DNA from 3 places in the Telluria sp. LT2P80 genome. Region 2 is predicted to be linked to each of the others. Evidence: riboswitches for the same ligand, from Rfam matches in the RefSeq annotation. Region 2 holds a riboswitch; each other region holds the start of a gene.
What was found. Region 2 has a riboswitch for cobalamin ahead of AC56LW_RS23740 (TonB-dependent receptor domain-containing protein). Riboswitches for the same ligand answer to the same signal wherever they lie in the genome.
Positions count from the first base shown of each region.

Region 1: it holds a riboswitch for cobalamin, as region 2 does, so the genes downstream of both, AC56LW_RS12140 (cobaltochelatase subunit CobN) here and AC56LW_RS23740 (TonB-dependent receptor domain-containing protein) in region 2, are expected to answer to the same signal.
Region 3: it holds a riboswitch for cobalamin, as region 2 does, so the genes downstream of both, AC56LW_RS09315 (TonB-dependent receptor) here and AC56LW_RS23740 (TonB-dependent receptor domain-containing protein) in region 2, are expected to answer to the same signal.

Region 1 covers NZ_JCASIO010000004.1:82,528-87,820, forward strand. The annotation lists gene AC56LW_RS12140 (cobaltochelatase subunit CobN) at 1-2,770, opposite strand, end outside; cobalamin riboswitch at 2,947-3,165, opposite strand; gene kynU (kynureninase) at 3,275-4,537, shown strand; gene kynA (tryptophan 2,3-dioxygenase) at 4,571-5,293, shown strand, end outside.
Region 2 covers NZ_JCASIO010000019.1:7,806-13,098, forward strand. The annotation lists gene AC56LW_RS23735 (FecCD family ABC transporter permease) at 1-1,004, opposite strand, end outside; gene AC56LW_RS23740 (TonB-dependent receptor domain-containing protein) at 1,065-2,897, opposite strand; cobalamin riboswitch at 2,963-3,197, opposite strand; gene AC56LW_RS23745 (histidine phosphatase family protein) at 3,218-3,760, opposite strand; gene AC56LW_RS23750 (adenosylcobinamide-GDP ribazoletransferase) at 3,760-4,542, opposite strand; gene cobT (nicotinate-nucleotide--dimethylbenzimidazole phosphoribosyltransferase) at 4,539-5,293, opposite strand, start outside.
Region 3 covers NZ_JCASIO010000002.1:679,702-684,994, forward strand. The annotation lists gene AC56LW_RS09305 (hypothetical protein) at 1-687, shown strand, start outside; gene ylqF (ribosome biogenesis GTPase YlqF) at 1,010-1,930, shown strand; cobalamin riboswitch at 1,956-2,194, shown strand; gene AC56LW_RS09315 (TonB-dependent receptor) at 2,263-4,221, shown strand; gene AC56LW_RS09320 (thiol:disulfide interchange protein DsbA/DsbL) at 4,372-5,034, shown strand; gene AC56LW_RS09325 (hypothetical protein) at 5,031-5,293, shown strand, end outside.

The sequences.
Region 1 (5,293 bases), on a different contig from region 2:
CCTTGGCCGCCATTTTTTGCGCCAGCCCGAAACCCAGGCGCGTTGGCAGAATGTCGCCATCGACCGCGTGGAAGTTGCGGCCCGTCGGCAGCGCTTCAGGCGAGCGCAGTGGATCGTTGCCCTTGCCCGGCTCGATGTAGCGGCCATCCAGGCCCGCGAGCAGGCCGACCATCTCGCGCCGCGGCGAGTCGCGCAGCTTGTCGGCGATGGACGGGTCGTCGATGCCGCTCTTGGTCATCGAATCGAGCATCAGGTCGAGGGACTTCTGGTCCCACGGCCGGCCAAACACGTGCAGACCGAACGGCATGAACTTCTCCTGCAGCTTGGTCAGGTAGTGGCCGACCTCGTGCGCCAGCAAATCGTCGTCGGCAGCGTCGAAGCCGATGCCGCGCACTTCGAGCACGTCGGACATCGACGCTTCGAGTTCGGCGCGCAGGTTCAGCGCCACGACGCGCTCGCGCATCAGTTGCGCGGCCTGCGTCTTGAGTGACTCGGACGACGCAGCTTCGAAACTCTCGACGATCTGGCGCAGCGACAGCAGCTCGTCGTACAGCGGCGTCGTCGCCAGCGGGGGCGTCAGGTGGTCGACGATGATCGCCAGGCCGCGGCGCTTGGCCTGCGTGCCCTCGCCCACGCCGTCAACGATGTACGGGTAGATACCGGGCAGGTCGCCCGCGATCAGGCTGGGATAATCGTCGCTCGACAGGCCCACGGCTTTACCGGGCAGGAATTCAAAGGTCGAGTGGCGCCCCACGTGCACGACGGCGTCAGCCTTGAAGCGGTCGCGGATCCAGTGGTAGAAGGCCAGGTACTGGTGCGGCGGCGTGATGCTGGTATTCGCGTGCAGCAGTTCTTCATCGACTTCCCAGCCGCGCGGCGGCTGCGGGCCGATGAACACATTGCCGAACGTGAGGCCCGGCACCAGCAGCTTGCCGCTGTCGACCATTACCTTGCCCGGCACCGGGCCCCAGCCGCGCATGCCTTCGATGCCGTAGCCGATCAGGCGCCGGTACAGTGGCGCGAGCGCCTTGCACGGACTGGGTTTACTGTCGTCGAGACAGGCGCGGTAGCCGTCTTCGAGCGCATGCAGGTCGCGCGTGGCCTGCACGCGCTGTGGATGGTCGACACCCTCGACCAGGTGCAGCAATTCCTTGATGATCGTCTCGGCCTGCTTGCGGCCCGGCGCGCGCTCGCCCTGCGCTTCGGCGACCAGCACGTCGGCATGCAGGCGGCCCAGCATGCCGTCCTTCATCTCGCCCTGCACGCGCGGTGCAAGCGTCGCGAACCAGCGCGCGTAGTCGGCCGCGCTGACGCTGTTCACCACAACGCTCATCTCGCGCAGCGCGGCGCGGTCTTCCGGCAGGTTTACGCCGTGCGCCATGATCATGTCGAGCAGCGCTTCGGGCGTGGCGGGTAAATCGCCGACCGTGTAGCCGGCGGCTTTCAGTGCATGCAGCATGTCGAACAGCGACGCCGGCACGTTCAGGTTGTCGGCGCCGATGTTCTGGCGGCCCGGCGGGTGGTTGTAATAGACCATCGCGATGCGCTTGTCGGCATTGCGCTTGGCACGCAGCGCCAGCCAGCGGCTCACGCGCGCCGTCATGCGATCGACTTCGGCCGGCAGCAGCACCGGCGGGCGGTTCTCGATGCCGGTCAGGCGGTCGCGCTGCGACTGGCCCAGCGCCGCCACCACCATCGGCTGGCCGATGCCCTGCAGTTCGGGCAGCGCGACGCGGTACTGCACCGAATCCGGCGGCAGCCCATCGGGCGAAAGCTGCCACTGAATGGCAGTGCGGTCCGACAGGCGGATCGCCTTGAACACGGGGATATCGAGGCGTTTGAAGGCTTCGCTGACGACTTCGCGCCCTTCGGCGGCGCCGACGACGAAGTCCTGCAGCACCACCAGCGCTGCAGGCTTCGCTGGCGCGATCAGCTCCGGCAGGCGCACCAGCGCTTCGCGCGAGGCGCCGCCCCAGCGCGTGAGCAGCTGCACGCAGGCCTGGCCCTGTTCTTCGATGCGGCGGCACAGCGCGGCCGGCACCATGCCATCCATGTTCGCCAGGTCGAGCACGACGACGGTCGGGCGGTCCTTCAGGCCGAGTTTTGCGGCGTTGCCCCAGGCGGCAGCATCCTGCAGCTCGTTCTGGCCGACGCGCAGGCGCAGTGTTGGCTCGGGCAGCGGGGCGCCGAGCGCTGTCGATGGATGCAGCAGGTGGGCGATGAGAGCCGTGGTGTTGTCCACGCCGCCCGCTTGCCAGACGCGCCGCGCCGCGAGCCAGTGACGGGCCGCGGGATTCGCCTCTGCCGCCTGCAGTGCGGCTGGCGCCGGTGCTTCGGCTGCCAGTTCGCGCAGCAGCTCGGGCGCGAAGCCGGCCAGGCTGCCGTGCGCCGCGCGCGTCATCAGGTTCAGGCTTGCTTCGCCATTGAACGCCAGCACCGCGGTGCCTGGCTTGGCATGGCGCGCCAGCACATCCTTCATGCGGCGCGCCGGATCGCCGAACAGCGACACGGCCAGCACCGTGTCGGCGCCGGCGATCCACTGGCCTACCTCGCGTTCACTCGCGGCCATCAACTGGGCCGGCGTGCGCAACTGAATCCGGTCGCGCGGGTGGCTGGCCAGGTGGCGGTGGGCGGCCTCGATCGCGCCTGGCGCGGCGCGCTCGGTGACCAAGGCGAACATGGTAGCGGCGTGGCTGTGGGCGCAGGCAAGCAGGGACGCGAGCAAAAGCACCAGCGCAGTAGAGGCGCGGGCAAGCGAAGCAGTGTTCATGTGAACGTCGACCTTTCAGCTGCGCGCCAGGGCGCGCATGACAACGGGCAGACGTCTTCCTTCCACGCTGGACGCAGCAAGCCATGCGCACGCGCGCACGAACGCTGACGCGACCGCGATGGCAACAAAAAAGGAACGACGAACTACCAACAGGCACGCCCACACCCCGGGACGTACGCAATGCATCGTGATTGGCCGGTCTTCTGGCTTGCCGTCATCCTTCCCGGGTCCTGCCTTCCCGTGCACGGGGCACAGTGGCGTTCGACGAGGGTCGTCAGGCATACAGCAGCGGGGGCTGCGCCGGACTGGCGTGCGATGGATTCGCACACGTCACCGGCTTCCCGTTTCACCTTCCTGCAGACGAGCAGGACGGCACCATTCACTTGATTGGGCGCGATTCTACAGCCAGGGTGCGCCACTGTCACCGCATTCTTTGGCCTCTAGCCTAGAATGGCGGTATCGTCCGGCCAGGCCGGCACCCACTACTTCTTCGCGACCGTTCACATGATCACACGACAAGACTGCCTGGCCCTCGACGCGGCCGACCCGCTGGCGCCCCAGCGCAATGCCTTCGCGCTGCCGGACGGCGTGATTTACCTCGATGGCAATTCGCTCGGCGCCCGCCCCCGCGCGGCCCTGCAACGCGCGCAGGACGTGATCGCCGCCGAATGGGGCAATGACCTGATCCGCAGCTGGAACACGGCCGGCTGGTACGACCTGCCGCAGCGCCTGGGCACCCTGATCGCGCCGCTGATCGGCGCCGCGGCCGATGAAGTGGTGGTCACCGATTCGACCTCGGTGAACCTGTTCAAGGCGCTGGCCGCGTCGCTCAAGATGCAGGCCGACGCGCCGGCGCACGCCGCCCGCCGCATCATCCTCACCGAGCGCGATAACTTCCCGAGCGATATCTACATGGCCGAAGGCCTGATCGGCTGGCTCGAGCGCGGTTACGAGCTGCGCCTGCTCGACAGTTGGGCCGACCTGCCCGCTGCTCTGGAAGGCGACGCCGGCGCCCAGGTGGCGGTCGTGATGCTCACGCACGTGAACTACCGCACCGGGCGCATGCTCGACATGAAGACGATCACGGCGCAGATCCACGCCGCCGGCGCGTTGGCGATCTGGGACCTGGCCCATTCGGCCGGCGCAGTGGAAGTGGATCTGAATGGCGCGAACGCCGACTTCGCGGTGGGCTGCACCTACAAATTCCTCAACGGCGGCCCGGGCGCGCCAGCGTTCATCTGGGTGCCACAGCGCCATCATGCGCAGTTCACGCAGCCGCTCACGGGCTGGTGGGCGCACCGCCAGCCGTTCGCGATGCAGCCGGCGTTTGCGCCGGTGGCCGGCATCAAGCGCGCGATGTGCGGCACGCAGCCGGTGGTGGCGCTGGCGCTGATCGAGTGCGGGCTGGCCGTGTTTCAGGACGTGACGATGGCGGCGCTGCGCAAGAAGTCGCTCGCCCTGTCGGATCTGTTCCTGGCGCTGCTCGAACAGGAATGCGCCGCGCATCCGCTGGAGCTGATCACGCCGCGCAATCATGCGGACCGTGGCAGCCAGGTGAGCGTGACGCATCCGCATGGCTACGCAGTGATGCAGGCCCTGATCGCGCGCGGCGTCATTGGCGACTACCGCGAGCCGCAGGTGATGCGCTTCGGCTTCACGCCGCTGTACACGGGGTATGACGATGTGTGGCAGGCGGTGATGGTGCTCAAGGATATCCTGGACCGCAGCGACTATCAGGTCGATGCCAAGCGCACTGCGGTGACCTGAGCGATTCTCGGTCGATTCTCAAGAGAGGACACGATGCCCTGCCCTGTTACCCCGGATTCGTCCGCCAGCAATGCCGATGTGAGTGGCTGCCCTGTCTCGCAGCCCGGCTATCACGGCGCCAAGCTCGATTTCAGCAAGGACATGAGCTATGGCGACTACCTCTCGCTCGACACGATCCTCAACGCCCAGCATCCGCTGTCGCCCGAGCATAACGAGCTGCTGTTCATCGTCCAGCACCAGACCAGTGAACTGTGGATGAAGCTGATGCTGCACGAGCTGCACGGTGCGCGCGACAACATCGCGCGGGGCCAGTTGCCCGCGGCGATGAAGATGCTGGCGCGCGTGGCCGCGATCATGAACCAGCTCGTGCATGCATGGGATGTGCTGGCGACGATGACACCGCCCGAGTACACGGCGATCCGCCCGTATCTTGGCGCGTCGTCAGGATTCCAGTCGCACCAGTATCGCGAGATCGAATTCATCCTGGGGAACAAGAACGTCACGCATTTGCAGGTGCATCAGCACAAGCCTGACGCGCATGCGACGCTGCAGGGCGTGCTGGATAAACCGTCGCTGTATGACGAAGCAATCATGGTGATGGCGCGCAGTGGATTGGCCGTGGATGCGGCGCGGCTTGCGGGACCGTGGCATCAGGCGACGCGGTCGGATCCGTCGGTGAAGGCGGCGTGGATGGTCGTTTATCGCGATACTGACCAGTATTGGCCGCTGTATGAGCTGGGCGAAAAGCTGGTGGAT
Region 2 (5,293 bases):
AGTTGATACAGGAAGACCGGCGCACCGATCATCGCCGTGATGGCGCCGACCGGCAGCTGCTGCGGCGCGACGATCGTGCGTGCCAGCGTATCGCACAGCACGAGGAACGCGCCGCCGCTCAGGACGACGGCGGGAATCAGGACACGGTGGTCGGGGCCGAAGGCGAAGCGGCATGCGTGCGGCACGATCAGGCCGACGAACCCAATCGAACCCGCGCTGGTGACGGCGCTCGCCGTGAGCAGCGCCGACACGAAGAACAAGCCCTTGCGCAGCGCACTCACGCGCACGCCCAGAGTGACGGCGTTTTCGGCGTGCAGCGCAACCATATTCATGGCGCGCGCGCTGCGCATGGCAAACAGCAGCGCGCCGATCAGCACGAGCCACGGCGCCAGACGCAGCGGCGCGCCGGCCAGGTCACCGATCAGCCAGAAGATCATGCTGCGCAGGCGCCCCTCCGGCGCGATCGACAGCATGAGGGTGACGAGGGAGCCGCACAGGGCCGAGACGATCACGCCGGTCAGCAGCAGCATCGAGGCGCCGCCTTCGGCAGCCTGGCCGCTGCGCAGGTCGCGCCGCGCCAGCGCGTACAGCAGCAGGGAGACGCCGACGGCACCGACCAGTGCGGCCGCATCGACCATCAGTGTGGACGCCATGAGCAGCAAGGCGAGGAGGGCACCAACCGATGCGCCGGACGAGACGCCCAGCACATACGGGTCAGCGAGGGGATTGCGTAACAGCGCCTGCATCATCAGGCCGGCCAGGGCGAGGGCGCCGCCAGTGGCAAAGGCCACCAGCGCGCGGCTGGCGCGCAGGTCGAGCAGGGATGCGGACAGGGATTCGGGTTGGCCACTTGCCAATTGGCGCAGGGCGTCGGGGATGTCGCTGAGCGGCACGCGGATGGAACCGGTCATGCCCGAGAACAGCAGGGTAGCGATGGCCAGGACCAGCATGGCGCCGATGATGAGCGTGGCGCGTTGGCGTAATGACGGGACGGGTGCTTGCATGCGGGCCCTGATAGTTGATCGATGCCCGCGGCGCGTGCGCCGCGGGCGAAAAATGCCAGCTTAACGGATGCCGTAGCGCAGCGACGCGAACCAGGTGCGGCCACTGGTGCCGTAGTTGCGCGCCACTTCGTAGTTCTTGTCCGCGACGTTGTTCACGCGCAGCAGCAGGGACCACTCGGGCGTGAACTGGTACGTGGTGTACAGGTTCAGCAAACCGTAGCCAGCCAGGCGGTTGGTATTCGGCGCATTGTCGAAACGGTCGCCCGACACGGTCAGCTCGGCGCCGCTCTTTAACTGGCCCAGCACGTAATCGGCCGCGAAGTTGGCGTGCTTCTTCGCACGGCGCGCCAGCTGGCGGCCGGTGGTGTCATCGCGCGGATCCTGCCAATCGAGGCTGGCGCGCAGGTTCACGTCCATCAGGCGCGTGCTGCCGGCCAGCGAGAAGCCTTCGAGCGTTGCTTCGTTGACGTTGTAGGCGCAGCTGCGGTTGATGCCGTCCGGGCATGGCGTGGCCGAGACAATCATGTCGGTCAGGCGATTGTGGAAGTACGTGGCATCGAGGGTGTAGCCGTTGCCGTCGTAGCGCAGGCCCACTTCGCGATTGCGGCCTTTTTCCGGCTTGTTCGTCGCCAGGCCGTAGCCCGGGAAGTACAGTTCGTTGAAGGTCGGGGCGCGGAAGCTCGTGCCGATGCTGGCAGTGGCGCGCAGGCCGTTGCCGAACTCGTAGCCGTAGCCGGCGGCGCCGGTGTTCTGGCTGCCGTAGACCGAGCGGTCCTGGCGCGCGCTGACGTCGAACAGGTGATTGGCGCGCTTGGCCGAGTAGGCTGCTGCATACGAATTGGTGATGCGTGTCTGGCGCATCGACGAGACTTCTTCCTTGCGGTGGTTGAATAGCAGCTGCAGCGTGTCCTGGCCGATCGCGACATTGTTCTGCCACGAGAATTCGTTCTGCTCGGTGTCGATCTGGCTGGCGCCGCTGGCCGTGGCGTTGCTGAAGTTGCCCGACTTGTCTTCCGAACGCGCGTACTGCACGGTGCTGCGCCAGTTTGGCAAAATCTGGTTGGTCATGTAGACGGCGGCGGTATTGATGTCCGAGTCGCTGTGCACATCGTAGCTGCCGGAACCACTGGCATCGTACTGGCTGTACGTGCGGCTGGCCAGGAACTGGGCGCCGATCTCGTGGCCCGGCGCGAGCGCCATCGACACACGGCCGTTGGCATTGCGGCGGCGGTAGCCGTCTTCGTCGGCGTTGTAGCCTGACGCACCGGGCCGTGTGGACGAGAAGCCATCCGACTCTTCGTAGCCGGCGCCGAAGGCATAGTTGATGGCATTCGGGCCACCGCTGCTGCCGAAGATGCCTGCATCGCCCTGCAGCGTCGCATTGCTGCCGGCACCCACCGAAGCGGTGACGACAGGTGCGCCTTCGCCCTTGCGGGTGAAGATCTGGATCACGCCGCCGATGGCGTCGGCGCCGTACAGCGTGCTCAGTGGCCCGTAGACGATTTCAATGCGGTCGATGGCGCCCAGCGGGATGGCATTCCAGCTGGCGGTGCCGGTGGTGGACGAGCCGATGCGCACGCCGTCGAGCAGCACGACGATCTGGTTGGCGTTTGCGCCGCGCACATAGACGCTGGTCGTGGTGCCGGCCGGGCCGTTGCGGGCGATCTCGATGCCGCGCTGGCGCTGCAGGATGTCGGCCACCGAGCCGGCGCCCGAGCGCGCGATCTCTTCGGCGTTGATGACGGTGGTGTCGGCGATCAGGTCGGCAGCGAGTTGCGGCGTGCGGGTCGCGGTGACGACGACGGTGTCAGCGACTTCGGCGATGGCGGTGGACGAGATGAGGGCGAGTGCGAGCGACACGGCGGCCGCTTGCCGGCTTACTGGAAAATTCATGAGTGGTTCTTATCAAAGGCATCCCGCCGACGTCCCCGTGGGCTGGATTCAAAGGATCGCGCTGTGCGCGTATCCACCTTTTGGCCGGTATCCGGGCTGACAAGTATGGCCGTCCGACCTTCCCATGCTTTTAAAGCACAGTGGTATGAGGGGGCGGTTTGCCGCAGGACCCGATGAGAGGCTGCAGCACTTGCTTACCGTTGCGGGGGCAGCACGCGTTGGCCCTGTGAAGAGCTTCGTGTTTCCCGTTTAACTGCACCTGCGAACGCAGGTGCGAGCACCAAAACGCGCTCATTATAAGGTGGTTGCCCCGGGCATTGTCATATTTCCAGCACCATGACTTCGCCGTAGCCGATCTGGTGTGGTGTCGATGCCGCACGCAGCGCAGCATCCTCCAATGTTCCGCCGCTGGACATGGCGTGCAGCAGGCGCATGGTACCGGCGTGGCAGATGACGACTGCCTCGGCGTGCCCTGCGCGCTGGATGTCGGCCCGAAACGCGTCCACGCGCATGGCCACCTGCAGGACGTTCTCGCCGCCGCCGGGGCGGTAGTGAAGCAGGTCGGCGTTCCAGGCATCGATCTCGTCCCGGGTGATGTCGTCCCACTGGCGCAGCTCCCAGGCGCCAAAGTCCATCTCGGCCAGGCGCGCGTCGAACGTGGGCGCGGTTGACAGCTGCTGCGCCAGCACGGCGCTGCGTTGCAGGGGACTGGTGTAGACCGGCAAGGCTCCGGGAATGCCTTGATTGGTCAGCGCCGCCAGGACGCGTTCGCTGTCGGCTGCCTGTGCTGGCAGGTCGGTGCGGCCGTAGCAGTACCCGGCCGGCACGTCCGGTTTCGGGTGGCGCACGAGATACAGGCGCATCAGACCAGCGCGCCGCGGCCGAGTGTGGCCAGCACCGCGATATAGATCGCGACTTCGGCCAACTGCTGCACGGCGCCGAGACAGTCGCCCGTATAGCCCTGCAGCCGGCGCGTGAATTTATGGGCCAGCCAGCGCGTGGCCAGCAAGGCCGCAAACAGTGCTGCGCCAATCGCGGCCAGGTCGAGCAGGCCGACGGCGAGAAGCACGATCGCTGGCACCAGCACCGTAAGCGTCGCGATCCCGAATTCGGCGCTGCTCATGCGCACGGCCAGCGGCTTGGCCTTGCCTTCGGCGCGGGCGTAGTCCATCTGCCAGATCAGGGACGTGGCGGCCAGGCGCGAGAGCGGGTGCGCCACCAGCAGGGCGCCGACGGCAGTCAAGGGTGGCAGCGTGGCGAGTGCGGCCAGCTTCGCGCCCAGCATGCACACGATGCCGATCGCGCCGTAAGCGCCGACGCGCGAATCCTTCATGATCTCGAGCGTGCGTTCTTTTGTCATGCCGCCGCCCAGACCATCGCAGGTGTCGGCGAAACCGTCTTCGTGGAAGGCGCCGGTGAGGTAAATGGTCGCGGCGGTGGAGAGTACGGCGGCCACTGGCGCTGGCAGCCAGTGCGCGGCGATGAAGTAGACGACCGCGCCGATGGCGCCCACCACGACGCCCACCAGCGGGAAGTAGCGCGACGCGTGATTGAGCCATGCCGGCTCGAAGCCGACCCAGCGCGGAATCGGGATCCGCGTAAAAAACTGCAGCGCAATGAAGAACAGGCGCAGTTGATGGATCATCCCGCGTGCTCGCCCAGTTGTGCCGAGACCTGGGCCGATGCGAAGGTCGCCATCTCGCCCAGGAAGTTGGCGGCTGCGTGCAGCAGGGGTAGAGCAAGGGCGCTGCCGGTGCCTTCGCCCAGGCGCAGACCCAGGTCGAGCAGCGGCCGTGCCCCGAGCTGCTCGAGCAGCAGGGCGTGGCCATGCTCGCCCGAACAGTGCGCGAACACGCAGTAGTCGAGGATCGCTGGTTGCAGGCGCGCAGCGACCAGCAGCGCGCTGGTGACGATGAAGCCGTCGATCAGCAGCACCTTGCGCAGCGTGGCTGCCTGCAGCATGGCGCCGGCCATCATCGCGATCTCGAAGCCGCCGAAGGTGGCCAGGACGTCGAGCGGTTCGTGCACGCTGGCGTGATGCGCGACGGCGGCAGCAACCACATGCTCTTTATGGCGGATGCCGTCAGGCGTCAGGCCAGTGCCGGCGCCGACGCAGGCAGCAGCGGGCTGCCCGGTCAGCTTGTGCATCAGGGCTGCCGCAGAAGTCGTGTTCCCGATACCCATCTCGCCGAAGCCCACGACATTGCCGGACAGGTCGCGCGCCAGGGCCATGCCGTGTTCGAGGGCGGTAGCGCAGTCCTGCGCCGACATCGCCGGTGCGATGGCGAAGTTGTTCGTGCCGTTGGCGACTTTCCGGTCGAGCAGACCATCGCGCACGCCGAAGTCGTGGTTCACGCCGGCGTCGATCACGCGCAGCGCGCAGCCATTCTGGCGCG
Region 3 (5,293 bases), on a different contig from region 2:
GCGCCCCGTGTAACGCTGGCGTTTTCGCAGGATGATGACGGCCACTGGCGCGCCACGTTCGCGCCGCAGGCGGGCGCACTGGCCGGCTTTCACGGCACCATCCGCAGCGAAGTGCGTTTCAGCGCGGCCGGCCGTGCGGGTGTCGTGTTGTTCGACGTGATTTATTCGCCCGAGTTGCCGGCCGTGTGGGCGGGCGCGCCGCGTGAAGCGATCGGCGCGGACGCCCTTGAGTTCACGCTGCCGCTCGATGTGCGCCTGGCTGGCCGCTACGTGGTCAGCGGCCGCATCGACGATGCGCTTGGCCGCCCGTTTGCGCTGGCGAGCTTCAACGAGCTATTGGGGCAGGGCATGCAGTCGGTCGCGTTGCGCGTGCACGGCAAGCTGCTGCACGACGCCGATCCTGCGCCGCCATTGCCGCTCGTGCTGCGCGATGTCGAAGGCTATCTGCTGCGTGAGAACGCGGATCCGGATCGGCTGCTGCTGGCGCGCCGTGAGGGCCCCGTGCTGGTGAGCCGCACGCTGTCGCTGGCCGGCGTGCCCGATCACGTATGGCAGAGCGAGGAACGGAGCCGCTACCTGGCCGAGTATGCGAAAGACCGCGCGGCGGCGCGCGAGCGCTTGGCGGCGTTCGATCCGGCGGCCACCTTGCCGCCTCTTGAATGCAGCGAACCGGTGCTGGTTCAGTAAGGCACCAGCGGCAACTCGACCAGCGCGGACACCGCGATGGCGCAGCACAGCAAGCCGACGCCATACCAGCGCACCATCGATCGTTTCAGTCTGTCCCGTGCGCGCATATGTCGTCTCCGCTGCGTCCCGCCACCATGCGTGGCCAAGGGCCAGTGTGCACGCCGAATATGTCAACAGTGTTGCAACGGCTCAACGTCATGTGCAAGAGAAAGACCAGCTGTGGCGGGTTCGCGACGCCCGCGCGCGCCACCAGCGTAAAATAGCACCTTGAACGAAAGATAAAGAAAGCAACAGCATGTCGATACAATGGTTCCCGGGCCACATGAACGCGGCCAAGAAGGAAGCGGCCGAGCAGATGGAGAACATCGATCTGGTGATCGAAGTCCTCGATGCACGCCTGCCCGAGGCGAGCTGCAACCCACTGGTGGATCAGTTGCGCAAGTTCCGCCAGCGTCCCAGCCTCAAGATCCTGAACAAGATCGACCTGGCCGATCCGGTCGCCACCGCCGCCTGGAAAGCCTATTACGATGCGCAGGAAGGCGTGACCGCCTACCCGATGACGACCAAGAAGCCGGCCGACGTCGCCCGTATCCCCGATCTGGCCTTGTCGCTGGCGCCGCACCGCGGCGTGCCGACCAAGCCGCTGCGTATCATGATCATGGGCATTCCCAACGTCGGCAAATCGACGTTGATGAACGCGCTGCTGAAAAAACGCGTGGCCAAGGTGGGCGACGAGCCGGCCGTCACCAAGGTCCAGCAGCGCCTGTACCTGAACAAGAACGTGGTCCTGGTCGACACGCCCGGCATGCTGTGGCCAAAGATCGCCATGGCCACCGATGGCCTGATGCTGGCGGCAAGCCATGCCATTGGCACCAATGCGCTGGTCGAAGAAGAAGTGGCCGAATACCTGGGCGAGCTGCTGCTGCAGCGCTACCCGCACCTGCTCACCGCGCGCTATGGCCTGAAAACGGAGGGCATGGATGGTGTCGGCGTCATCGAAGGCGTGGCGATGCGCCGGGGCTTCCGTGTACGCGGCGGTGAGTACGACTACGAAAAGGCGGCGCACTCGCTGCTGCAGGATTACCGCCAGGGCGCCCTGGGCCGCATCAGCCTGGAAACGCCGGATTCGCGCGCAGCCAGCCTGGTCCTGCACGCGGCCGAAGTGGCCGAGAAAGCCCGCCTGGCCGCCGAGAAGCTCGCTGCCAAGCTCGAAGAGCAGTCGCGCGGCAAGCGCGGCAGCTGACCCGCCAGGGCGCGTGCCGACACGGTATAATCGCGCCGTTTTGGTGCTCTCGCGCGCATTCCAGCGCGCGAAGTTAAACGGGAAACACGACAGGGCTGCGCCGCGCGCCGTCCTGGAAGTGTGCTGCCCCCGCAACGGTCAACAAGCGCCGCGTCCGCACATCCTGCGCCGCGGCAGACAATCTCGATAACCACTGTCCGCACGACAGGAAGGTGAGGGCGTCCGCTTGCCAGCCCGGATACCGGCCAGGACAGGTGGAAGCGCAAGGCGCTTCCTTCGACGCCAGGCTGCGGGGACGCAGCGGGGCGCCCTTTACCGAGAACACACTCATCATGACTTTTGCAGCTCCCGCGCGCCGCGCGCCCCTCGTTGTGGCGTGCGCCTTCGCCGTGTCCACCTTCGCCACCATCGCCACCGCACAGGAAACGCTGGCGCCGGTCGTCGTCACCGCCGCCCGCTTCCCGGCCACCGCCACGCCAATCGGCGCCACCGTGATCACCGCTGACCAGATCCGCAGCGCCGGCGTGGCCGACGTCAACGCGGCCATCCGCAAGATTGGCGGCGTCTTCGGTCGCCAGAGCCTGGACGGCTCGCCCGACTTCAGCCTGGACCTGCGCGGCTTCGGCACCAACAGCGCGCAAAACGTGGTCGTGATGGTCGACGGCGTGCGCCTGAATGAAAATGAGCTGGCCAGCACGGTGCTCTCGAGCATCCCGGTCGACACGGTCGAGCGCATCGAGATCACGCGCGGCGGCAGCAGCGTGCTGTACGGCGATGGCGCCACCGGCGGCGTGATCCAGATTTTCACCCGCCGTCCGCAAGGCAGCGGCACGCGCGGCACCCTGTTCGTGGAAGGCGGGCGCTTCGATGCGCTCGACCTGCGCGCCTCGATCGCGCATGGCGCCGGCCCGTGGTCGTTCGACGCCGCCGTGGCCGACCGCCGCACCGACAACTACCGCGACAACAACAAGTACGAGCAGACGAGCTTCAGCGGCGGCGTGCAATATGCGTACGCCTCGAACGGCCGCGCTGGCCTGCGTTTCGAGAGCTCGCGCTCGGACTCGCGCCTGCCGGGTTCGCTGAACGAGGCACAGTTCCAGGCCAACCCGACCCAAAGCAACACGCCGGATGATTTCGGCTCGCTCGACACCGACCGTGTCAGCGCGTTCGTCGAACACCGCATCGGCGCCATCGAACTGGCGGCCGAACTGTCGCACCGCGAGCGCGATGTCGGTTCGACATATGTGTTCTCGGGCTTCCCATCGGCCTTGCGCTACCAGTCCGAGCAGACCCAGTTCTCGCTACGTCTGCGCCACACAGCCACGCTCGGCGACAAGCGCAATGAATTCGTCACCGGGATCGACCTGACCCGCTGGGATCGCCAAGTAACGTCGAGCTTCTCGGCAGGCGACGCCAAACAGGCGTCCAAGGCGATCTACGTGCGCGACGAACTGACCTGGAACGCGCCGCACAATGCGCGCCTGGCCGTTGGCGCGCGCCATGAACGTTTCGACAAGGACTACGCCGACCCGCTCGCGTTCACCGCCCCGGAAGACACCGAGCAGTCGGTCAATGCGTTCACGGTCGAAGGCAGCTTCGACGTCGCGCGCGACGTGACCGTGTTCGCCAAGGCCGGCCGCAGTTACCGCATCGCCAACATCGACGAAAACTCGTACCGCGCCACGACGGACGTGCTGGCGCCGCAAACCTCGCGCGACCTCGAACTGGGCGTCGCCTTCGGCAACGACGCGCGCAAGGCCACAGCGCGCGTGTTCCGTCACCGCCTGACGAACGAAATCTTCTTCGATCCGACGCTGGCCGGCGGCTTTGGCATCAACACCAATCTCGACCCGACCCGTCGCCAGGGTGTCGAAGTCGAAGGGCAGGCGCTGCTGGCGAACAACCTGCGCCTGACCGGTGCCTGGCAGTACGTGCAGTCCGAGTTCCGTGATGGCCCGAACGCCGGCCGCGAGATGGTGCTGGTGCCGAAACACGTCGTGACGACGCGCCTGGCCTGGACGCCGGGCAATGGCCAGAGCGCCGATGTCGGCGCGCAGTGGGTGGCCAGCCAGCGTTTCGGTGACGACTTCGCCAACAGTTGTGACGCCCGCGTGCCGTCGTACACGACGGTCGACGCCCGCTATGCGCGCCGCTTCGGCCCATGGGAAGCGTCGGTATCGGGCCTGAATCTGCTCGATCGCCAGCACTACAGCTATGCGTTCAGCTGCCGCGCCGGGATTTATCCGAGCGATGGCCGACAGCTGAAGGTGTCGCTGCGTTACGACTTCTGATCCATGTTCTGCCGGGCGCGGACGGCTGATGTATTTGCATGCATGTTTCAGCGGTAAGCAAATGCAATAAATCGCGCCCTGCAGACAGGGAAAGGGCAAAAAGTGGTAATCTCGCGATCGTTCGCTCAATCATATATGTGGAAGGATGTTATGCGCACTCTGCGTTTTGCCCTCGTTGCTGCCGCCCTGGTTGCCGGTTTCGCCAATGCTTCGCCGACTGATCCACGCGTCGGTTCCGAATACACCGTGCTGGCCGCGCCGCAGCCGACCCAGACCGTCGGCAAGAAGGTCGAAGTCGTCGAATTCTTCGCCTACCACTGCGGCGCCTGCAATGCGTTCGAGCCGACGCTCAATGCATGGATCAAGAAGCAGGGTGACAACATCGTGATGCGCCGCATCCCGCTGCCATTCCAGGGCCCAAGCGACCCGGAAGCACGCCTGTTCCTGACGCTCGACGCCATGGGCAAGCTGGAGCAGTACCATGACCGCGTGTTCCGCGCCGTGCACGTCGAGCGCAAGCGCCTGATGAAGGATGAGGACATCATCGCCTGGGCAACCTCGAACGGGCTGGACAAGGCCAAGTTCATGGAAGCCTGGAACTCGTTCGGCGTGCAGACCAAGCTCAAGCGTCTGCCGGCTGTTGCCGAAGCGTACAAAGCAAGCAGCACGCCGACCGTCGTCATCGATGGTAAATACGTCGTGTCGCCGGCTACTGTGGCACAATCGAACAAGATCCAGGACATGGGCCAGCTGATGACGGCCACTGGCCAGGTCCTCGATGCACTGGTAACGAAAGCAGCCCAGACCAAATGACCAACGACGTCGAACGCGATATCCTCAAGATCTATGAAGGGTCACGGCCCAAAGAGGAAGAGCTGTTTGAGACCAGCCGCGTGAACCATGTCGCGTGGTCGCTGGCGGCGATCTTCGCCCTGGTGGCCATCTGGCTGGCCATCGCGCTGGTCAATGCCGAAAACCAGCGTCATGCGCTGGCGACGAACAAGTGCCCCGACATGGTCTTCAAGTCCGGTGTCGACAAGGCCTGTCTCGTCACGGTCAATTCGCGCGATCA